Regions from separate parts of the Streptosporangium sp. CA-135522 genome, predicted to be linked through region 3. Evidence: riboswitches for the same ligand, from Rfam matches in the RefSeq annotation. Region 3 holds a riboswitch; each other region holds the start of a gene.
The links. Region 3 has a riboswitch for S-adenosylmethionine ahead of ACQPYK_RS47195 (aminotransferase class V-fold PLP-dependent enzyme). Riboswitches for the same ligand answer to the same signal wherever they lie in the genome.

Region 1: another riboswitch for S-adenosylmethionine. It lies ahead of ACQPYK_RS12650 (glutathione S-transferase C-terminal domain-containing protein); the one in region 3 lies ahead of ACQPYK_RS47195 (aminotransferase class V-fold PLP-dependent enzyme).
Region 2: another riboswitch for S-adenosylmethionine. It lies ahead of thrC (threonine synthase); the one in region 3 lies ahead of ACQPYK_RS47195 (aminotransferase class V-fold PLP-dependent enzyme).

Annotation. Positions count from the first base shown of each region.
Region 1 covers NZ_CP192026.1:2,660,168-2,667,766, reverse strand. Annotated here, with positions in the region: gene ACQPYK_RS12665 (ABC transporter permease) at 1-755, opposite strand, end outside; gene ACQPYK_RS12660 (ABC transporter substrate-binding protein) at 752-2,377, opposite strand; gene ACQPYK_RS12655 (FAD/NAD(P)-binding protein) at 2,440-4,194, opposite strand; gene ACQPYK_RS12650 (glutathione S-transferase C-terminal domain-containing protein) at 4,191-5,135, opposite strand; SAM riboswitch class IV at 5,173-5,285, opposite strand; gene ACQPYK_RS12645 (DUF402 domain-containing protein) at 5,338-5,838, shown strand; gene ACQPYK_RS12640 (enoyl-CoA hydratase-related protein) at 5,920-6,693, opposite strand; gene ACQPYK_RS12635 (alpha/beta fold hydrolase) at 6,991-7,599, opposite strand, start outside.
Region 2 covers NZ_CP192026.1:9,712,290-9,719,888, reverse strand. Annotated here, with positions in the region: gene ACQPYK_RS45635 (SAM hydrolase/SAM-dependent halogenase family protein) at 1-189, opposite strand, end outside; gene ACQPYK_RS45630 (DUF3263 domain-containing protein) at 332-634, shown strand; gene otsB (trehalose-phosphatase) at 797-1,570, shown strand; gene ACQPYK_RS45620 (hypothetical protein) at 1,606-2,175, shown strand; gene ACQPYK_RS45615 (MFS transporter) at 2,162-3,319, opposite strand; gene ACQPYK_RS45610 (alpha,alpha-trehalose-phosphate synthase (UDP-forming)) at 3,524-4,948, opposite strand; gene ACQPYK_RS45605 (RNA polymerase sigma factor) at 5,050-5,607, shown strand; SAM riboswitch class I at 5,917-6,057, shown strand; gene thrC (threonine synthase) at 6,072-7,361, shown strand; gene ACQPYK_RS45595 (MoaD/ThiS family protein) at 7,385-7,599, shown strand, end outside.
Region 3 covers NZ_CP192026.1:10,067,402-10,075,000, forward strand. Annotated here, with positions in the region: gene ACQPYK_RS47180 (DUF5937 family protein) at 1-256, opposite strand, end outside; gene ACQPYK_RS47185 (MFS transporter) at 390-1,628, shown strand; gene ACQPYK_RS47190 (TerC family protein) at 1,669-2,433, opposite strand; SAM riboswitch class IV at 2,687-2,802, shown strand; gene ACQPYK_RS47195 (aminotransferase class V-fold PLP-dependent enzyme) at 2,936-4,207, shown strand; gene ACQPYK_RS47200 (NADH-quinone oxidoreductase subunit D) at 4,225-5,421, shown strand; gene ACQPYK_RS47205 (MarR family winged helix-turn-helix transcriptional regulator) at 5,452-6,063, opposite strand; gene ACQPYK_RS47210 (antibiotic biosynthesis monooxygenase family protein) at 6,157-6,444, shown strand; gene ACQPYK_RS47215 (DUF3180 domain-containing protein) at 6,565-7,017, opposite strand; gene folK (2-amino-4-hydroxy-6-hydroxymethyldihydropteridine diphosphokinase) at 7,014-7,511, opposite strand; gene folB (dihydroneopterin aldolase) at 7,508-7,599, opposite strand, start outside.

The sequences.
Region 1 (7,599 bases), 2.9 Mb from region 3:
CCGGTGAAGGTGACGGCGGGGAGCAGGGCGTGCCGCAGGGCGTGCCGGGTGACGAGTTTCCACTCGGTGATCCCGCGCGAGCGCGCGGTCACCGCGAACGGCTCCTCCAGCGCCCGTTCCAGGCCCTCGCGCAGCACCTGGCCGAGCACCCCGGCGATCTGCAGTCCCAGCGCCGTGGCGGGCAGGATCAGCGAGGCGAGGCCCTGGTCCCCGGAGACCGGGAACCAGCCGAGGGTGAAGGAGAAGACGGCGAGCAGCAGGATCCCGATCATGAACGGCGGCACCGAGACGGCCACCAGCTCCGACAGGCCGGCCAGGCCGTTGAACCAGGACCGGCGGCCCGCGGTGGTCAGCGCGAGCACCAGGGCCAGCGCCACCCCGAGGACCGCCGCGGTGAGCGCGAGCCGTACGGTCGGCCCGATCTGCGAGGACAGGACCTCGCCGACGCCGCGCTGCAGGATGTAGGAGTGGCCGAGGTCGCCGTGGAGCAGCCGGACCAGGTAGTCGCCGTACTGCCGCAGGGCCGAGCGGTCCAGTCCCCATTCGGCGATGATCTGCGCCCGCCGTTCGGGGGTGTCGAGGCCGTCGCCGATGAGGACGTCGACGGTGTCGCCGGGGACGAGCAGCAACGAGACGTAGGCCGCGGTGGCGGCGGCCCAGAGCACGGCCACGCCGGCTCCGAGCCGCCGGGCCACCGGGCCGAGCCACCCGGCGGCGGCCAGCCCCCGCCGCCGGGTGAGTGTGAGGGTGCTCATGTCCCTATCCGGATGTCATAAGCACTGTTGGGGGTGCCGGAGACCGGCTCGAAGGTGACGCCGGTCACGGAGGCGCTGTAGGCGATCTGGTCGGCGGGCACATACAGCGGCAGGAGCAGGGCCTCGTCGCTGACGAGCTTTTGCACCTTGGCGTAGAGCTCCTTGCGCCTGGCCGCATCGGAGCCGGCCGACGCCTCGGCGAGCAGCTCGTCCAGCTCGGCGCTCTCGAAGTGGGTCCGGTTGATCGCGGCGCCCTTGGGGAGGATCAGGTTGAGCGCGGCTCCGGCGTCGGTGTCGCCGCGCGAGTTCTCGAAGATCTCGTACGCGTTGTCGTCGTAGGCCTTCTGCGCGCTGCCCTGGTCGACCAGCTTGACCTGGAAGTCGATGCCGGCGCTCTGCTTGACCGCCGCCTGGATCGCCTGGGCGAGGATCTCCCGGCGGTCCCGGACGAACGGGGCGGAGTTCACCGCCCGCACGGTCAGCCGCTTGCCGTCCTTGACGCGGTAGCCCTCGGCGTCGCGCTTGTCCCAGCCCGCCTCGTCGAGCAGCTTGTCGGCCCGCTGGGAATCGTTGCCGAAGGTGTTCTCCAGCGAGGAGTCGTAGACCTGCGCGCTGCCCTGGCCGACGACGCTCCAGGCCCGCTTCGCCGTACCCTGGTAGACCGAGTTGAGGACCGCGTCCACGTCGACGGCGTCCCGGAAGGCCTCACGCACCCGTTTGTCGTCGAACGGCGCGTGGGAGACGTTGAAGTAGTAGGAGAACGCGCTGCCGGAGTTGAGGCTGGTCTCCAGCTTCAACCGAGGGTCGCTCTTGATCAGGCCGATCTCCGTGGCGGGCACGCCCTCGATCACCTGGACCTGGCCCGAGGTGAGCGCGCCGACCCGGACCGCCGCCTCGGGCAGGAAACGGTAGGTCACTTCGGAAAGCCGTGCGGGCCCCTGGTGGGCCGAGCCGGCAGGCGGCCAGTTGTAGTTCGGGTTGCGCCTGTAGTGGACCTCCTGGCCCGGTGCGAACCGGTCGAGGATGAAAGGCCCGGTGCCGACCACGTCCACCCCACCGGCTTTGAGGTCCTTGGCGTTCTTCAGCGACTTCGGGGAGACCTGGCCGGCGTACGGCGAGGCCAGGAAGTCCAGGAACAGACCGTCCGGGGCCTTCAGTTTGATCTTGAGGGTGTGCGGGCCGGCCACCTCGGCGCCGTCGAAGTCGCGGAGCTGGATGGCGGCCACCGCCGGGTTGTAGCCCGGCGAGAGGAGCTGGTCGAAGTTCGCCTTCACCGACGCGGCGTCGAACTTCTCTCCGTCGTGGAAGGTGACGTCGTCACGGAGCTGGAGGGTGTAGGTGAGGCCGTCCTTGGAGACCTCCCAGGATTCGGCGAGCCACGGCAGGAACTCGCCGTCCTTCCCTCTGGCGATCAACGAGTCGAACTGGTTGTGCACCAGCAGGCGGGCCTTGTTCTGTCCCCACTGCTGGGGGTTGAACGTGATGGGCTGTGTCTCCACCGCCCACACCAGTGATCCTCCGCCTCCGCCGCCGGCCGCGGCTGTCGGAGCCTCCGTCTCGGCCCCGCACGCCGCCAGCGCCAGCACTCCGGCCAACGTCAGAGCGCCCCATCTCAACTTCACTTTCTTCTCCTTAACGGCTTCGAATTAACGGCTTCGAACGGCTCGGGCGACATAGGGCGCGGTCAGGCGACGTTTCTGATCTGGGTGGTGACGGTTTCGGACAGCACGATCCGGGCGAGCGCGTCGGCGTGCCGGAACAGCGGGGCGTTGAGACCGGGCCGGGCGAATCCGCCGGTGGCCCGGCCGCCGACCACCCACGGGCCGAAGGCGAATCTGCGGGGGTGGGGGGTGTCGGACCGATCGAGCAGGCGGCGGTCGGCCGGCCGTACCTTCAGCAGCCCGGAGTCCTCGTCGGCCTCGCCCCGGTCCCGGAGCGCGGAGATCAGCGGATCGGTGGCCCTGCTCACGCTGGGCGCGGGCAGGCGAGCCTCGATCAGGGTCGTGGCCGCCACCCCGCCGGGGACGGTGGGGCTGTGCGCCCACCACCGCCGGTCGCGGTGTTCCACCTTCAGGTCCGCGCCGAGGAAGGTGACCACGCCCGCCTTGCCGAGGGCCCGAAGCTCCTCCAGCCGGGGACCGGGCGGGCCGCTGGCGATGTAGTTGAAGAAGCCGTGGAACCAGGGATCGGAGACGCCCGCCTCGGCGAGGACGCCGTAGACGGACAGCAGCCCGAGGATCATGGCGTGGTCGGCGCTGTGCGCCGGATCGGACCGCCGCTCCAGGCCCGCCCCCAGGTAGCCCTGCATCCACCTGCGCAGCCCCGCCGAGTCACCGAATCGCATCCGGTCCAGCGGCCGGTCCAGCCGGTCGAAGTCCAGCCGGTCCAGATGCCGGGGCACGGCCTTGCGGATCAGCACCCGCATCCCGGGGCTGCGCCACTCTTCGGCCGCGAACGCCTCCTCGAACTCCGCCCAGCTCACCCGGGATCGCTTCGGGTGGGCGGTGATCAGCTCGTGGTAGTAGGCGAACGCCAGTTCCTTGGCGACCAGCGGCCACACGTCCCTGCGGAAGTTCCACGGCCCTTCGCCCAGTGCCCGCGCGGTGAGGAAGCGCGGCACCGGCGGGCGAACGCCCCGGAAGGGGTATCCGGTCTTCGAGCGGTACGGCACGCCGCGGCGCGAGCCCACCTGGAGCAGCGGCTCACGCCCGCTGGGCAGGTAGACGAGCTCCCCGTCGTACTCGCGGACGAATCGGCCGCCCCGGCCCGAGGTGAACAGCACCATCAGATCGATGAAAGCCAGCCCCATGCCGCGCACGATCACCGCTTCCCCACCGGGCACCCGGTCCAGGTCGAGGTCGGCCGTGTAGCCGGTGGGAAGATAGCGCAGCCCGCTGCCGGCGGCCGTCCTCGCGAGCGCCTGCTCCTGTCCGGTCGGGGTCACGTCGCCGTGTCCCTGGGCGAGGATCACCGCGTCCACCTCGATCGTCCGGCCGTCCTCCAGCGTCACGACCTGCCCGCCGGGAACGTCGGCGAGGTCCAGCGCACGGGTCGCGTGGACGTGCACCCGGACGCCGCGCGGGGCGGTGTCCACCGTGTGGTGGAAGACGTGGGACAGGTAGGCGCTCTGCACCGGCCGCGAGGCGAACCTGCCGGGGTCACCGCCGAGCCACTCGGCCAGCGACGGCCCGGGACGGATCGGGCCCTGGCACCGTACCGACTCGTCGGTGAACAGCGTCACGTCGGCGGCGGTGGAGTTCATCCAGAGCAGGTCGGGCTGCTCGCTGCGCCAGACCCGCCCGCCGCCCGGCGGGTAGGGGTCGATCACGTGGATGTCCAGCGACGGCCAGTGGAGCAGGTCGGCCGCGTTGGCGCAGATCCGCTCCACCAGGCAGGTGCCGGTCGGCCCGGCACCGATGACGGCGATGGAGGCGCTCATACCGCTGCTCTGCGGTGGGGCTCGTCCCAGTCGGCGTGCAGCGGCTCGACCGGGATCCGCCAGGGGTCGGTCTCCGTGGAGGCCGGGGCGGAGATCGCGGCGAAGTCGGTGTTCTCGCGGAAGGCGGGGTGCTGGTAGAGGTCCCTGGCGTAGCCCCACAGGTTCGGGAAGGCGGTCAGCGGGCGCTCGCTGATCCTGGCGGCCGGATTGTCGCTCACGTCGAAGCGCAGCAGCGTCGGCCAGAGCCGCACGTCCGCCTCGGTGATCCCCGAGCCGAACAGGAACCTGCGGTCCGCGAGGCGGGCGTCGAGCTCCTCCAGGAAGGAGATCACGGCCTGCCGGGCCTCGTGGTAGTCCGCCTCGGTGCCGGCCGACGCCACACGGCCCGCCGCCGTGTTGACGTACTCGTAGATCCTGGCGTTGAGCGCGTCGATCTCCGGCCGGAGCTCCTCGGGGTAGAGGTCGGTCTCCGGGTCGCCGCCGAACCGGGTGGCCAGGTCGATGGTGATGTCGGGGAAGTCGTTGCTGACGATCCGCCCGGTCGTCCTGTCCCACAGCGTCGGCACCGAGACGTGCCCGTCGAACCCCGGCTCCGTCGCCTCGTAGGCCTCGCGGAGCGTGGCGAACCCGTTCACCGGGTCGGCCCCGCGCCGCTCGCGGAACGCCCAGCCGCGCCCGTCACGCTCGTCGTCCACGTAGGACAGCGAGATCACGTCCTGCAGCCCCTTGAGCGAGCGCACGATCGCCGCCCGCTGGGCGTAGGGACAGACCGCCGCGACGTAGAGGTGGTAACGCCCGGCTTGGGCCGGGAAATCACCGGCGCCGTCGGCGGTGATCCGTCCCTGGAAGGGGTAGCGGGGGCCGGGCCGGCCACCCGGCTGGTAGCGGCCGTAGGCGTCGAGGTCGACGGGGCCGGCGTAGTTCAGTGTGATCTCGGACATGTGCTGCTCCCAGGCATGCCTCGGTGACCCGGTGAGGGGTCCGCGCTTGCGGCACGCCCACCGTGCCGCCGGGTCTTCCCCGGGGGCACCCCGCCGCGGTGCGAGGGTTGCCGGTCAGTCAGCCGGGGCTTTGCACTAACACTCTTAACCTAGTTAGAAGGTAGGAAATACATAGATCTATGTCAAGCCTTATTGTCGAGGGATGTCACAAGAGATCGTGAATGTGGTCTATCGCAAGTACGACGGCTCACTGCACTGGCATCACCCGGCCCTGCTGCTCGGCGAGGACGAGCACGGGGTCTGGACCGGCTGTGTCGCCGGCTCCAGCGGCAGCAAGGGCGACAACCCCCCGGTCACCTGGCCTAACGCGTTCGTGATGCTCTTCCCCCGCGACGGGTGGTGGACGGCCTCCTTCAACGCCCAGCCGCACAAGGTCGAGATCTACTGCGACATCTCGACCGTGCCCGAGTGGCGCGACGGCGAGGTGACCATGGTCGATCTCGACCTCGACGTGCTCCGCATGCGCGACGGCCGGATCATCCTGGACGACGAGGACGAGTTCGAGGAGCACCAGATCCGATACGCCTATCCCCCCGACGTCATCGCCACGGCCCGCAGCACGGCCGCCCGGCTCATGGAGGCCGTCACCGCCGGCACCGCCCCCTTCACCACCGCCCCCCACTGGCTCTCCCGGGTGACCTGACCCTCCGGCGAGGAGCCTCCGGCAGGGGAACGGGAGGGGTGTCCGGCGATCCCCGGAGCGTACGGCTCGCCGCTCGGCGCCCTACAGGGGCGGGAATCCGGGGACGCGGCGCTCGACGAAGCTGGCCACCCCCTCGGCGAAGTCGGGGCGGCGGAAGGACTCGGTCATCAGGCGGACGGCGGCCGACTCCGACGACTCCAGGGTCTGGCTCCAGTCGCCCCACACCTGCCGCTTGATCACGGCCATCGACGCCGGCGAGCTGTGCGTCGCCAGCTCGCGGGCGTAGGCCAGGGTCTCCTCCATCAGGCTCTCGCCGGGCACCGACCGGTTGACCAGGCCGAGCTCGTAGGCCTGCGCCCCGGTGAACGTGCGGCCGGACAGCAGCAGGTCCATGGCCCTGGCCTGGCCGATGAGCCTGGGCAGGATCCACGACAGGCCGTACTCGGCGATCAGGCCACGGCGGGCGAAGGCCGTCGTCCACTTCGCCTCGGCCGCGGTGAAGACCATGTCGCAGACCAGGGCGTGGACCATGCCGAGCCCGGCGCAGGCTCCGTTGACGGCCGCGATGACCGGCTTGCCGATCGTGACGGGGAAGGTGGTGGGGCGCTTGTCCGGCTCCCCCTCGTAGGAGCCGTCCTGGATGGCGTTGAGGGTCTGGAAGTCCGCGCCGGCGCAGAACCCCTTCCCCGCCCCGGTCACGACGATCACCCGGACCTCCGGGTCCCGCTCGGCCTGCGCCAGCTGGTCGAAGTAGCGCCGCCCCATCGCGTCCGTCCAGGCGTTGAGCCGCTCCGGCCGGTTGAACGTCAGCGTCAGCACACCCTGGTCGATCGACGGCAGTACCAGATCCAACATCTCGCGCCCTCCTTGTCCGCCCCCCCATACCGAACCATGTTCTACATCTGGCCGCAACGCGCCGGGCCCCGGTCGCCCCGGTTCGCGCGTGCTCCTCGGGCCGGGGCCCGGATCGGCCGGGCGTGGTTCGATCGGTGACGCGGACCGTCAGCGTGATTCGATCGGTGACGCGGACCGTCAGCGTGATTCGATCGGTGACGCGGACCGTCAGCGTGATTCGATCGGTGACGCGGACCGTCAGCGTGGTTCGATCGGTGACGCGGACCGTCAGCGTGGTTCGATCGGTGACGCGGACCGTCAGGCGGTGAAGAACTCCGTCAGCGCCGGGGCGATGGCCGCCGGATCCACATTGTGCGGCTGCCCCGCCAGGGTGAGGCGCCGGGCACCGGGCACCGAGGCGGCGACCGCCTGCGCGGTGGCGCTCAGCCACGGCGTCGTCGCCCCCTCGACCACCAGCGTGGGCACCGCCACCGAGGCCAGCCGCTCGACCGGCAGCGAGAAGTCCCCGAGGATGGCGGCGTCGTAGACCAGCGTGTGCGCTATCGCCTCCATCGTTCCCCAGAACGGCAGGTCGCGCATCGGGGCGACGAACTCGGCGGGCATGCCCACCGCGGCGGTGAAGAACAGCTCCAGCATCTCCCCCCGGCGCCCCTCGGCCAGCAGCGCCACCAGCCGGTCACGGTAGTCGGCCGGCACCGCCGGGCGGCTGCCCTCAAGGATGTAGGGCGTCTCCCACACCACCAGCCGGGTGATGGCCAGCCCGCGCGCGGCCGCCTCCAAACCGATGATGCCTCCTCCGGAGGTGCCGAACACCATCGCCGACCCACCGGCCTCGGCGATCAGCGCCGCGAGGTCCTCATACTCGCGATCGACCGAGTAGGAGGCGCTGTCACCGCTGTCACCACG
Region 2 (7,599 bases), 360 kb from region 3:
GCCGACCGGGAGATAGGGGATCGTCTGCGCCAGGATCGCCGCGGCCCGCCGTATGTCGCCGGAGGGGACCAGATGGCACACGTCGATGATCCGCGACTCCGGCGAGATCGCGACGATCACGCCGTGGCAGGCGGCGACGTAGCCGTCTTCCAGGCCGTAGTCGGTGAGAAGGGTGATGACTGAGGTCACATCTGGTGACTGTACGTCTCCGGATCCGTGATGAACAGCTGGAAATGCATGCGTCGTAACCAGCCCGAAATTCCCGACTATCCTGACAGCGGGCCGCGCGTACGCGGTGTGATCATCGCGTGCCCGACCGAGGAGGACACCAATGGACACTGCGCCGATCCCCGGTGACAGTGCTGCTCAGGAACCGGCCCTGCGGGCTCTGACGGACCGGGAGCGGGAGCTTCTCGCCTTCGAGCGGCAGTGGTGGCGTTACGCCGGGGCCAAGGAACAGGCCATCCGCGAGGCCTTCGACATCTCGGCCACCCGCTACTACCAACTGCTCAGCGAGCTCATCGACAGGCCGGAGGCGCTGGCCCACGATCCGATGCTGGTCAAGCGCCTGCGCCGGCTCCGGGAGAGCCGCCGCCGCGACCGTGCCGCCCGGCGGATGGGCCTGCGCCCCTGATCTCCGGTTCCGGCCGGCGGGACGGAGCACGGCCGGGCTGAGCCGGATACGGCCGGGTGGAGCTGGGTACGGCCAGCCAGAGGAAGCAGCCGGACCGGTCCCACGGAGAGCGGGCCACGCGAACCGCGCGGGACGGCGAAGCCGACGAGGAGCCGAGTGAGCATGACCGTGAACACCCCCGATGGACTGCGCGCGATCGTGGACGACCCCGCGGGGGCGGTGATCGGGCTCGACTTCGACGGCACGCTCTCCCCGATCGTGCCCGACCCCGCGGCGGCCAGGATCCATCCGGACGGTCCCGCGGTGCTGGCCAGGCTCGGCCGCCTGGTCGGCGCCGTGGTGGTCGTCACCGGCCGCCCGGCCGCCACGGCCGTCGAGTACGGTTCCCTGGCCGATGTGCCGGGACTGGTCGTGCTCGGCCACTACGGCCTCGAACGCTGGGAGGCGGGCACGCTCACCGCGCCTCCCGTCCATCCCGGCCTGGCCCGGGTACGTGCCGAACTGCCCAGGTTGATCTCCAGGTTCGAGGGGGTCGGCTACGAGGACAAGGAACGGGCGGTGGCCGTGCACACACGCCGGACCGCCGACCCGCAGGGCACGCTGGAGGCGCTGCGGGAGCCGGTCGCCAAGCTTGCGGCCGAGGCGGGGCTGACGGTCGAGCCGGGCAAGTTCGTGCTGGAGCTGAGACCGCCCGGCGTGGACAAGGGGGTGGCACTGGGCGCCTTCCTGGAGGCGCGGTCGGCGCGGTCGGTGCTGTTCGCCGGTGACGACCTGGGAGATCTGCCGGCCTTCGCGGCCGTGCGGGCCTGCGGGCTGCCCGGCGTGACGGTGTTCAGCGGGTCGGCCGAGGTCACCGTGGAGGCCGACATCGTCGTGGACGGGCCCGCCGGGGTGATGGAGCTGCTCGGCTCGATCGCCGATGCCATCGAACGTTAAGTCATCGGCAAGTGGGGACGAGTAGCTTTCCCGGCATGAGAAAGACCGCTTCCGTCCTTGCCGCCCTGGCCGCTGCCGCCCTGATCGCCGCCCCGATGGCCGCCTCCGCTTCGGCCACGCAGCGCCTGTCCTTCCGGGGAATGAACCTGACGATCCCCTCCGCCTGGAGGGTGCATCGCGACGGCGACCAGGTCAAGGTGATCACCGGAACGTGCGGTGAGCCGTCCGGGGGCTATTTCACGCCCGGGTGCGACGCCTTCTGGATCTTCGGCCCGAAGAGGATCAAGTACGGGCACGAGGGGTTTTCGGCCTATACGCCCGAGCGCCCCTTCTACCCCGCCAGCGATGTGCAGCGCTGCCCCTTCAACGGCAAGCACGGTCAGGTCCTCGGCAAGGCCACCGTGGCGGACCTGCGCCAGGTCGGAGCCGGGCACAAGGCGAACTACCGGTCCTGGTCCGGCCGGTGCGTGAAGTACACCAACGGCGAGCAGACCGCGACCTTCGACCAGCGTGAGTGGTTCCTGCCCAAGTCGAAGATCCTCGTGGTCGACGTCTGGAACACCCCAGGCCTGGCGGGCGTGCTGAAAGGCGCTACCTGGAGCTGACCAGGATCCCGCCGACGGCCAGCCCGATCAGGACGGGCACCATCACGAACGCCCGCTGGGTGCCGAACCCGTCGGCCAGCGCGCCCAGCAGGAGCGGTCCCATGCCCACCGCGAGGCCGGCGAAGATGGAGGCGGCGGCGGTGGCCTGGTCCGCCCGCCCGCCGGAGGCGTCCAGCACGCGCGACAGAGCCAGCGGGAAGTGCAGCGAGACCCCGAGCCCGGACAGGGCCAGGCCCACGTAGGACAGGACGGGGGTACGGCTGAGCCAGAAGAGCGTCCAGCCGGCGGCGGTGAGCGCGAGGGCGCCGACGAGCAGGGGCGCGGGCCGCACCCGTAGCGCCAGCCGCGCTCCGGTGAACCGCCCGGCCGCCAGGCCGGCCGTGAACGCGGTCAGCCCGGTCGCGGCGACCGCGGCCGACAGTCCGGTCTGGTCGGCGAAGAGCTTGGCCGCCCACAGGTTGAAGCAGAACTCCAGCGCGACGCAGCACAACAGCACGGTCCCCGCGACGTAGAAGCGCCAGCCGAACCGAGCCCCGCTCTCCGGGCCGGCGACGGCCGCGGCGTTCTCGCGCTCGGGGATCCAGATTCGGCCCATGGTCAGCGCGAGCAGCGCGGTCAGGACCGGGGTCATCAGCAGCGCCGCCCGCCAGCCGAGCGCGGTCTGCGCGGCGAAGCTGACGACGAACGGGGCCGCGATGCCGACGGTCACCCCGACGGCGTTGGCCTCGCTGATCGCCGCGGCGCCCGCCGGGCCGTGGTGGTCGTTGAGCGCGGCCATGCCGGCGTAGAGGGTGATCGACGCCATCCCGCTGGCGATGCCGTACCCGGCGAGGGTGACCGGCAGCGTGGTGCCCGTCATCACCAGCAGGACACCGACATTCATTCCGGCCAGCCCCAGCCAGGTCACGGCCCGGCGGCCGATCCTCCTGGTGAGCCAGGGAAGCGCGAGCCCGGTGAGGATGCCGCCGACCGCCATCGAGGTGCCGTGCAGTCCGGCGACCCCCTGCGACACGCCCTGGTCGATGCGGAGCATCGGAAGCGCGGCGCTGAGGCCGTAGAGGTAGGTGGCGAAGGTGCCGAGCTGCAGGTAGATGAGCCAGGTGGCGCGATCACGGGTCAACCGGACGGGAGTGATCGTGGTCACTGGTTCCCTCGGGTGGGCGACAGACGGATTTTCTCGCAAACTATCTCACGGCGGGACAAACGTTCTAGAGCTCGTTCGGTGTTTCAGCGGAGGGCGGTGCGCCGGTCCGGGTTTCGGCGTCCCGGTGAAGGGCGGCGAGCAGGTTCGGCTTCGGTGTCCCGGTGGGAGCGGTGAGGGCGGTGCGCCGGTCCGGGTCTCGGCGTCTCAGCAGAGCGCGTCGAGCTGGTCGGAGAACCAGCGGCGCGGGGGGAGCGCGGTGGCCGCGGCCGACAGGCTGGCCCCCCTGCGGGCGCGCTCCTCCTCGGGCATCACCAGGCCCTCGTGGAGGGCTGCGGCCGTGGCCGAGACGTCATAGGGATTGACCATGAGCGCGTGCTCGCCCAACTCGGCGGCGGCGCCCGCCTCGCGTGACAGGACCAGCGCGCTGTCGGGGGACAGCACGGGACCCTCCTTGGCCACGAGGTTCATGCCGTCGCGGATCGGATTGACCAGCAGCACGTCGGCCAGCCGGTAGGCGGCCAGCGAGCGAGGGTAGTCGTCGTGCACGTTGAGGATCACCGGGTCCCAGTCCTCGGTGGCGTACTCGTCCTCGATCTCCTGGGCGCAGCGCTGCACCGCCGCGGTGTATTCGCGGTATTCGGGCAGATCGTGACGGGAGGGATAGGCGAAGGCGAGGTGCACGACGCGGCCGTGCCACTCGGGGTGGGCCGCCAGGAACTCCCGGTAGGCGGTCAGACCCCGGACGATGTTCTTCGACAGCTCGGTCCGGTCGATCCGTACGATCAGCTTGCGGTCGCCGACCTGGTCGCGCAGGGCGGCCATGTGCGACTCGACGTCGGGTTCGGAGGCTCGCGCCCACAGCGCCTTGCCGTCCACGCCGAGGCTGTGCACGCCGATCCGGGTGGTTCTGCCCCCGTGGGCGACCGTACGGCCCGCGCGGTCGACCTCCGCGCCGAGCACCGTCTCGCAGCAGTCCATGAAGGCTCCCGCCCAGCGCCCGGTCAGGAATCCCGCGTGGTCGGCGCCCAGGATGCCTTCGAGGAGCTCGATCCCGACGTCGTCGGGCAGCAGGCTGAAATACTCCGGCGGCGCCCACGGGGTGTGCGAGAAGTGGGCCACCCGCAGGTCGGGCCGCTCGCCTCTCAGCATGGCCGGAACCAGGGTCAGGTGGTAGTCCTGCACCATCACCCTCGCCCCGTGCGCGGCCTCCTCGGCCAGAGCCATCGCGAACGCCTCGTTGTAGGCCTGGTAGGACTCCCACTCCCGGCCGAAGCGGGCGTCGAACTGCGGCTGGTTGGGGGTGTCGTAGAGGAGATGGTTGACGAACCAGAGAGTGGAGTTCGCGACCGCGTTGTAGGCCCGGTGGAAGATCGTCGGAGGGATGTCGAGCATCCGCACCGCCCCGGTGTCGTAGCCGGCGTGGTCGAGCCGGCCGCCGGGTGCGAGCCGTACGGCGCTCCGGTCGCCGTCGGACAGCGCGGCGCAGACCCAGAGCATGTCGAGGTCCTTGGCCACCTCCGCCAGACCGGACACCAGGCCGCCGCCTCCCCTGCGCATGCTCAGGGAGCCGTCCTCGGAGAGAGTGAAGGAGACGGGGCCGCGGTTGGAGGCCACCAGGATCGCGTTCATTAGATCCCCTCGCCTAGGGACATGCTTGTCCCGAAGGTTAACCAAACATAACCCTCGACCGTAGGATGTCCAGCGACTGTGACCGCTGATGGGGGCTCGCGATGGCGCTGGACGAGACGACCGAGGAACTGGCCCGCTTGGCAGCCCAAGGCGATCACCGCGCGCTGGGCGAGTTGCTCAAGCGCATCGAACCGGACGTGCTGCGGCACTGCGGGCGCATCCTGCCCTATCGGCAGGACGCCGAGGAGGCGTGCCAGGACACGCTGCTCGCGGTGGCTCGTAACATCGGCCGGTTCGAAGGGCGGGCCCGGTTCACCACGTGGCTGCACATCGTAACCGCCAACTGCGCCCGGACCACCTACCGCTCGCTTAAGCGGCGCTCGGCCGAGCAGACCTCGGACGAGCTGCCGTTGCAGCGGCCCGACGTCGCCCGGGTGAGCGTGATCGCCGGATCCCGGCTGGACCTGCTCGACGCGATGGAGGCGCTGGAGGCCGAAAAGCCCGAGCTGGCCCAGGCGTTGGTGCTGCGCGACATCTGCCAGCTCGATTACAACGAGGTGGCCGAGCAGCTCGGCATCCCGCTCGGCACCGCCAAGTCCCGGATCCACCAGGCGCGCAAATACGTCCAGGGTGCGTTGGGCGACGCCTACGGCTTCTGAACGCGGCGTGACGTCGGCCGTTTCACCAGGGCCGTGGTTTCACCGGGCCGTGGTTTCACCGGGGGCGTGAAGGTGATCCCGGCACCGCGGCCTGGACGCTCGGACTCCATCGCTTCGCCGCGAGTTTGTCCACATGCTGTGGACAACGTGCGGTCGCGGGTGCGTGCGGCGTGTTTCGCGGCCGACGATCTGGCGAGAATGTCCGACAGGTAACACATTGCGTCTTGCACAGTGAGACACCTGGTCAGGATGGCGGCAAGGCGATGTAGAGTGCGTAGGACCTGCTCGTCAGGTTTCCAACTGAATATTTGCTCATCCAGAGGGGTGGAGGGACCGGCCCTGCGAAGCCCCGGCAACCCTCCCGGTTCAAGACTCGTGATCTGACGAGGTCGGCCGGGACAGGTGCCAATTCCGGTCTGTGACCAGGGTGGTCGCAGACGAAGATGAGGGAAAGGCCTCGCTTCATGGCGCTCGCAAGCACTGAAACCACCACCTCGCCCGTTCGCGTCGAAGACACGCGGAACAAGCCCTTCGGCCCCGCCGCGGCACTGTCCTGTCGCGAGTGCGGTGCCCGCTACGACCTCGGTCCCAGCTTCGCCTGCGTCGAGTGTTTCGGGCCCCTTGAGATCGCCTACGACTTCGGGCGCGTGACCCGGGAGCAGATCGCCGAGGGGCCGACGAACATCTGGCGCTACCGCTCGCTGCTGCCCGTCCCGGCGGACGTGGCGACCAAGCCCAACATGGCGCCCGGCTGGACCAAGCTGGTCAAGGCCGACAACCTCGCCCGTGAGCTGGGCATCCGCTCGTTGCACGTCAAGGACGACTCCGGCAACCCCACCCACTCCTTCAAGGACCGCGTGGTGGCCATCGCCGTCGAGGCGGCCCGTAACTTCGGCTTCCACACCCTGTCCTGCTCCTCCACCGGCAACCTGGCCGGCGCGGTGACCGCGGCCGCGGCACGGGCCGGGTTGGACGCCTGCGTGTTCATCCCCGCGGACCTGGAGGAAGCCAAGATCGTCATGGCGTCGGTCTACGGCGGCAGGCTCGTCGGCATCAAGGGCACCTACGACGACGTCAACCGCTTCTGCTCCGAACTCATCGGGGACGAGCTGGGCGACAAGTGGGGCTTCGTCAACGTCAACCTCCGGCCTTACTACGCCGAGGGCTCCAAGACCCTGGCCTACGAGATCGCCGAGCAGCTCGGCTGGCGGATCCCCGACCAGATCGTCATCCCGGTCGCGTCCGGCTCCCAGCTCACGAAGATCGACAAGGCTTTCAAGGAGCTGATCGCGCTCGGGCTCGTCGAGGACAAGCCGTACAAGATCTTCGCGGCCCAGGCCGAGGGCTGCTCCCCGGTCTCCGCCGCCTACAAGGCCGGTCACGACGTGATCCGCCCGGTCAAGCCGGACACCATCGCCAAGTCGCTGGCGATCGGAAACCCCGCCGACGGCCCCTACGTGCTGGACATCGCCCGGCGCACCGGGGGCGCGGTGGAGGACGTCACGGACGCCGAGGTCGTCGACGCGATCCGGCTGCTGGCCAGGACCGAGGGCATCTTCGCCGAGACGGCGGGCGGCGTGACCGTCGGCGTGCTGCGCAAGCTGGTGGCCTCCGGGCGGCTCGACCCCGATGGGGAGACCGTGGTCCTCAACACCGGCGACGGTCTCAAGACCCTCGACGCGGTGGCGGAACAGGCTCGCCCCACCGCCGTCATCCGGCCGTCTCTCGACGCATTCCGTACGGCTATCGCCTAGAAAATCGTGAAAGGTACTGAACTATGAGCGTTTCTGTGCGGATTCCGACGATTCTCCGAACCTACACCGATGGTACCGCCGAGGTGAGCGCCGAGGGCGAGACCCTGCGCGACGTTCTGCAGAAGCTCGATGCCGACTTCCCCGGGATCGGTGCTCGCATTCTCGATGAAACGGGCAAGATTCGCCGTTTTGTCAATGTCTACGTCGGAGATGAGGACGTCCGATTCGCGGACAACCT
Region 3 (7,599 bases):
GATCCTCCTTCAGGCTCCCGCGCACGCGGTAGGGGAGGAGGAAGTCGGATCGGCCCACCTGCCAGAGGAAATCGGCCGCGTGGACACGGTCGGCGAGATCGGCGGGCAGAGAGGCACTGGTGGCGACCACCCAGGAATGCAGCGCCGGGTGATGGGCCGGTTCCGACAGCACATGCAGCATGGCGGCCAGTTCCCCGAGAGGTGACGGCCCGAAAGTGACGCGGCCGTCCGTCACGCCATCGATCGTGAAGCTCATCTTGGCATTCTCCCCGGACCGCCCGGCTCGCACCGGAATCATTTGACGGATCCCGTCAAATGACGCGGATCGGATTGACGGAATCCGTCAAATGACGCGGGACTTCGCCGGGACGTCGAAGACCCTGGGTGCCGTGAAGACGATTCGATCGCTCGCCGCGGTCGGCGGCAGCCGCCGCTACTCGGCCGCCCTGCTCGTGGACGCCCTCGGCGCCGGCCTGCTACGGCCCTTCCTGCTCCTGTACGGCGTGACCGCTCTCGGCATGAGCGTCGCGGTCGCGGGCGTCGCCCTCTCCGCGGGGCTGCTCGCCGGCCTGGCGGCGCTGCCGTACGCCGGTCGCCTGATCGACCGGATCGGCGGCCGTCCCGTGGTCGTCGCCAGCCTGCTGGCCCGGTTCGGCGGGGTGGCCGCGCTGCTGACGCTGGACAGCCCGGCCGGTTTCGTGGCGACGGCCGTCCTACTCGGGTTGGGTACCCAGGTCTGGCCTGCCGCGCACGCCGCGTTGGTGACCGAGCTGGTCGAGGGTCGCGCGCGGGACGCGGCGCTGGCCGCGGGACGCGCGCTGCGCAACGCCGGGCTGGGAGCGGGCGCCCTGCTGGCCACCCTCGCGCTCGCCGGAGGAACCGCCGCGCTGAAGACGCTCGCCCTGGCCACCGGGACCGGATTCCTGGTGGCGGCCCTGCTCGTGCTGCGCACGCGGACACTCCGCCCCACGGCCCACGAGGCCGTCGCGGAGACCGCGGGCTCCGAAGACCTCGGGCGGGGGCTGCTCGCGCTGTATCTGCTGAACCTGCCGTACGCGCTGGCCTTCGACGTGCTGGAGGTCGCGCTCCCCGCGGTTCTGGTCGAGCAGCTCCACGTGAGCCCGGCCTGGTCGAGCGGGATCTTCGTGGGCAACACCGTCCTCGTCATCGCGCTGCAGGTCGGGCTGGTGACCCGGCTCGCCGGCCGGCCCCGCAGGTCGGTGTTCGCGCTGTCGGGGCTGTTCCTGGCCGGTTCCTACGCCCTGTACGGCCTGGCCACGTCGGTCACGGGCAACTCCGGCGCGGCGGCCGTGGCCCTGATCTCCGTCGTGTACACGGTCGGGGAGATCCTCTACACGGGCAGCGGGCCGGCGCTGGTCATCGCGACCGCCCCGCCGGGACGCGTCGGCCGCGCGCTGGCCCGCTTCGAGTTGTCCACGGGCGTCGGCCGCGCGCTCGCCCCCGCCGTCCTGACCGCCCTGTTCTCCCTCGGCCACGGGATCCTGTGGATCACGCTCGCCGTCGCCACAGGTCTGGCCGCCGCCGGGATCCGCCGCCTGGCCCCGACCGACACGAGTACGGCGGCGGCGCCCCGCTCGCCCGCCTCGTCCGCCTCGTCCGCCGCCTGACGAGCGCGTCACCCGCCCGGCAACGGCGTCACCGCGCTTGCTATGACTCGATCCGCTGGTCCGGCTCGTAGCGCTGGTGCAGCTCGACCGGCTCCTCCCGGCCCGCCTTGCCGCGCGCCCGGATGTTCAGCATCTCCACGGCGAGCGAGAACGCCATCGCGAAGTAGATGTAGCCCTTCGGGATGTGCTGCTCGAAGCCCTCGGCGAGGAGCACGACGCCGATCAGCACCAGGAAGGACAGGGCGAGCATCTTGATGCTCGGGTGCTTGTCCACGAAGCGGCTGATCGGGCCGGAGGCGAAGAGCATCACGACGACCGAGACGACGACGGCCGCGACCATGACGCCGAGCTCGTCGACCATGCCCACCGCGGTGATCACGGAGTCGAGGGAGAAGACGATGTCCAGGACCATGATCTGGAGGATCACGGCGGTGAAGGAGGAGGCGACCTTGCCACCGGCGTGACCGGACTCGCCCTCCAGGCTGTCGTGCATCTCGTAGACGCTCTTGCCCAGCAGGAACAGGCCCCCGAAGATCAGGATCAGGTCGCGCCCCGAGATGGCCTGCCCGAAGACCTCGAACAGCGGTGATGTGAGTTTCACCACCCACGACAGCGCCAGCAGCAGTGCCAGCCGGCTGACCAGGGCGGCGAGGAGGCCGAGCTTTCGGGCGTTGTCCCGCTGCTCGGGTGGGAGTTTCCCGGCCAGGATGGAGATGAAGATGATGTTGTCGATGCCCAGGACGATCTCCAGGCCGACCAGGGTGGCGAACCCTATCCAGATCTCCGGGTTGCTCACCCAATCCATCGTCCGCTCCTTCGTCAGGTTTCGTCTTCGTCAGGCTTCGTCGGGGCACCGCCCCGGCTTCCAGCAGGCCTCATCGGGGTCGTCGCCCCGACCTCGCCAGGTGTCGTCGGGGTCACCGTCCCGGCTCCATCAGGCTTCACCGGGGTTACAGCCTCGACGAACGGGAGGCCTCAGGAGTTCCTCGACAAGGGGAACATCGCCCTCTTTGCGTACTTGCGGAGCCGGGCCAAGAGTCGGTTATAGTTCCCCTGTAGGTCATGAGTGCCAGTGACAAGCCCCGGCTCGCTGGCCGGCAACCCTCGCGTCCGCGGCGGGGTGCCCCGGGTGAGGACCTGGTCCGGCACGAGGTGTGTCGGGCAAGCGCGGGCTCCACGCACCAACGCCACGGCTTGGGGTCCGATGACCTCGAAGGAGCCTTGGCGTGTCCGCACTGACGATCTTCACTTCCGCCGCCGTCGCCGTCGCCGAGAACACCGTCGCCGCAACCACGGCCACCGAAGCCATCGCCGCCGCCGCCGCGGCTGTCCCCGCGACCCGCGTGTCCGACGACCGGCACATCCCCGCCGTGCTCGGCACGGACCTGGAAGTCCCGGTCAGGGGCGGCAGGCTCGTCTCCTACGCCAACCTCGACTACGCGGCCAGCGCGCCCTGTCTGGAGCCGGTGAGCGCCGCCGTCGCCGCCGCGCTCCCGGCCTACTCCAGCGTCCACCGCGGCGCCGGCTACGCTTCCCAGCTCACCACGGCCCGCTATGAGCAGGCCCGGCACACGGTGCGCGCCTTCGTCGGGGCCCGCCCCGACGACTCGGTGGTCTTCACCCGCAACACCACCGACGCGACCAACCTGCTGGCCCGCAGCCTTCCCCGGGGGACCACCGCCGTGGTCTTCGACACCGAGCACCACGCCTCGCTGCTGCCCTGGGCCGACGCCGTACGGCTCGCGCCTCCCGCCTTCCCCGGTGAGGCGGTCCGCGCCGCCGACGAGGCGCTGGCCGCGATCGACGGCCCCAAGCTGCTGGTCGTGACCGCGGCCTCCAACGTCACCGGCGAGCTGTGGCCGATCGCCGCCCTGGCTCACATCGCCCACCGCCACGGCGCCCGCATCCTCGTCGACGCCGCCCAGCTCGTCCCGCACCGCAGGCTCAACCTGACCGCGTTGGACCTGGACTACGTGGTCTTCTCCGGCCACAAGCTCTACGCCCCGTTCGGCACGGGCGCCCTGATCGGCCGCGCCGACTGGCTGGCGGAGGCGGAGCCGTACCTGCGGGGCGGCGGCGCGGTGAAGGCCGTCAACGACGACGAGACCGAGTGGCACTCCGACCCCGAGGCCCGCCACGAGGCCGGCACCCCGAACGTCCTGGGCGCCATCGCCCTGGCCGCCGCCTGCGACGCCCTGAGCGCCACCGGCTGGAACACGCTGGTCCGCGAGGAGGAGCGCCTGATCGGCCGCCTCCGCGCCGGCCTGGCCACCGTCGAAGGCGTCCACGAGCTGGCCCTGTGGGGTCCCGACCACCCCCGCGTCGGCATCGTCTCCTTCGTGGTCGACGGCTTCACCGCCCGCGAGGTCGCCGAGGTCCTGTCCGGCGAGTACGGCATCGGCGTGCGCGACGGCAAGTTCTGCGCCCACCCCTTCGTCCGCCACCTCCTCGGCGCCAAGGACGGCGGCTGCGAGGACGTCACCGCCTCCGCCGTCCGCGCCTCCATCGGGATCGGCAGCACCGAGGAGCACGTCGACCGTCTCATCGCCGCCCTGCGGGATCTCGTCACCCGGCGCTGACGTGACAGCATGGCCCTATGACTGAGCGTCGTGCCGAAGAGGCGCCCCGGGAGATCAGCGTGGGGATCGGCGCCGGGGCGGACGCCGTGCACGCGGTGCGCGGCAAGGAGCTCGCGACCGAGGACATGGTCCTCAACATCGGGCCGCAGCACCCGTCCACGCACGGGGTGCTGCGGTTGCGGCTCACGCTGGACGGGGAGCGGATCAGCGCGGCCGAGCCGATCGTGGGCTACATGCACCGCGGCGCGGAGAAGCTGTTCGAGGTGCGCGACTACCGGCAGATCATCATGCTGGCCAACCGGCACGACTGGCTGTCGGCGTTCGCCAACGAGCTGGGCGTCGTGCTCGCGGTGGAGCGGATGCTCGGCATGGAGGTGCCGGTCCGGGCGGTCTGGATGCGCACCCTGCTGGCCGAGCTGAACCGGGTGCTCAGCCACCTGATGTTCCTCGGTTCCTATCCGCTGGAGCTCGGCGCGATCACCCCGGTCTTCTACGCGTTCCGGGAGCGCGAGACCCTCCAGGCGGTGATGGAGGAGATCTCCGGTGGCCGGATGCACTACATGTTCAACCGGGTCGGCGGCCTCAAGGAGGATGTGCCCGAGGGGTGGACGGACCGGGCCGCGCGCGCCGTCGCGGACGTGCGGCGACGGCTGCCCGACATCGAGAACCTGATCGCCGGCAATGAGATCTTCCTGGCCCGCACGCTCGGGGTGGGCGTGCTGGACCGTGAAACGATCATGCAGTACGGCGTGAGCGGCCCGATCGCCCGCGCCTCCGGGGTGGACGTCGACCTGCGCAGGGACGACCCCTACCTCGCCTACGACGAGCTGCCGGTGCGGGTCGTCACCCGGTCGGCCGGAGACTGCCATGCCCGGTTCGAGGTGCTGCTGGAGCAGGCCAAGGTCTCCCTGGACCTGGCGGACGCCTGCCTGGAGCGGCTGCGGGAGCTGCCGCGCGGGCCGGTCAACCAGCGTCTTCCCAAGGTGCTCAAGGTCCCCGAGGGCCACACCTACGCCTGGACCGAGAACCCCCTCGGCATCAACGGCTACTACCTGGTCTCGCGCGGCGAGAAGACCCCGTGGCGGATGAAGCTCCGCTCCGCCTCCTACAACAACGTCCAGGTGCTGCGCGAGATGCTTCCCGGTCATCTGGTCGCCGACATGGTGGCCATCCTCGGCTCGATGTTCTTCGTGGTCGGCGACATCGACAAGTGACCGCCGGCGGCCGGAGCACGAAGCCGCCGGTCAGCGCTCCGCGGGCAGGCCGTTGACAGAGTCCTCCCCGGTCTCTACGGCTTCCCCTGCCTCCCCGGCTTCCCCGGTCCTCCCGGCTTCCCCGGTCCTCCCGACTTCCCCGGTCCTCCCGACTTCTCCGGCCTCCCCGGCCTCCCCGGCTTCGCGGGTTTCGCGCCAGGCGCGCTGGAGGTCGGCCACCCGCTGGAGCGAGCGCTTGAAGTCGGCGTAGGCCTCCTCGCCCAGCTCCTCCGCATGCCGCCGTTCGATGGCGGCCATGATGGCGTCCGATCTGGTCATCTGGTCGAGGCCGAGGGCCGTGGGAAAGATGAGCTTGGCCCGGCGGTCCTGGGGATCGGGGCGGCGCTCCACGTAGCCGAGGGCGACCAGCTCGTCGACGAGGGTGCCGATGACCTGCTTGTGCTGACCGGACTGCTGGGACAGCTCCGTGGCCCTGCTCCCTTCGGCGTCGAGGTAGGCCAGCACCGCCCCGTGCCGGGGCCGGAGCCGGGAGTGCCCCTCCTCGGAGAGGGTCTCGAACATCTCCTTCTGGACGGCGAACAGCACGTTGCCGGCCAAGATCCCCAGGTCAGAAGTTATCCGCTTGCGTTCACTGCGACGCATGACCGTCCCTCCAGAAATTTAATCACCAACTTTGACTATCACTATTTTTTACTATACCGTGATTCTTACCTGCTCACCAAGGAGGAGACAGAGATGACGACCACCGTGGAACTCACCCGCTTCCGGGTCGCACCGCACCGTGCCCAGGCACTTCTCGACGCGCGACCCGCGATGCTGGCCGACTTCGACGCCGACCGCGCCGGATTCCTGGGGGCCAGGCTGGTTCGCCTGGCCGACGACGAATGGCTGGACATCGTCGACTGGCGCTCTCCCGAGGATTTCGCGGCCTCGCGGGCCAAGGGGGCGAACCTGCCGGGCATCGCGGCCTTCTTCGCCGTGATCGACGCGCTGGTCAGCGCCGAGGAAGGCCAGGAGGGATGACACGCGTCTCCCTCCCGACCGGGCCGCCGAACCACACGTTCGCCCACGACCACGCCGCCCACCTGCGCGGAGCATGACCCCGGGGCCGCGCCCCGGGGCTCCCGGAGCCGGGCGGGGAGGCTAGCGTCCCTCCTCGGAGGAGTCCTTCGGCACCTTGCAGCAATACTCCAGGTAGAGGGCCGCGCAGACCAGCAGCACGCAGCCGACGAACGAACCGCCGGCGATGAGGAAGTCGCGACGGGGCACGCCCTGCTCCAGCAGGTCGGCGGTGTAGACGGTGAACCCGGCGAAGACGCCGCCGAAGACCGCTCCGCCGTACGCGGAGGCCTTGGCGAGGGCCGCGAGCCGGGCCACGGCCAGCGGCTCGACGGGTCTGGTGTCGCCCTTGCGCTCGATCCTGGCCTTCGTCATCCACCCGCTGTAGATCTCGCCGATCGCCAGCAGCAGCACCGTGGGGATCGCCGTCCATGGCACGGTCGGCAGAGACGAGTAGAGCTGGTTCAGCAGGGCCCAGGTGAGGATCGCGAACACGACGATGAGACCGACCAGCAGGCCGGGACGGGTGGGTTTCACAGAGGCCTCTGCAGCGTGAGGTCGGCGCGCAGCCGCACGTAGTCCTGGTCGAGCCCGGCCAGCAGGTCGGTGACCCTGCGCCCGGACAGGACCGCGTCCGGATCGGCCTGCGACCACGGCACCAGCACGAACGCGCGCTCGTGCGCCCGGGGGTGCGGCAACGTCAGATCGGGGTCGTCCGAGACGACGTCGCCCACCGCGATCAGGTCGACGTCGAGCGTGCGCGCTCCCCAGCGCTCCGCCCTGACCCGGCCGAAGGCGTTCTCCACACCCTGTGCACGATCGAGGAGTGTCCGGGGCTCCAGGGTCGTCTGCGCGATCACCACCGCGTTGAGGTAGGGGCCCTGCTCGGGACCACCGACCGGATCGGTCTCGTAGACCGGCGAGACCTCGACGAAGTCGAGCTCGGGCGCGTCGAAGAGCACGTCGAGCGCGCCCTGCAGCGTGTCGAACCGCTCGCCCAGGTTACTGCCGAGCGCCAGCACGACCTTCATGCCCGGCTCCGCGTGATCGTCACGATCACGTCGTCGAACGGCAGCGGGATCGGCGCGGCCGGCTTGTGCACGCTCACCTCGGCCGCCA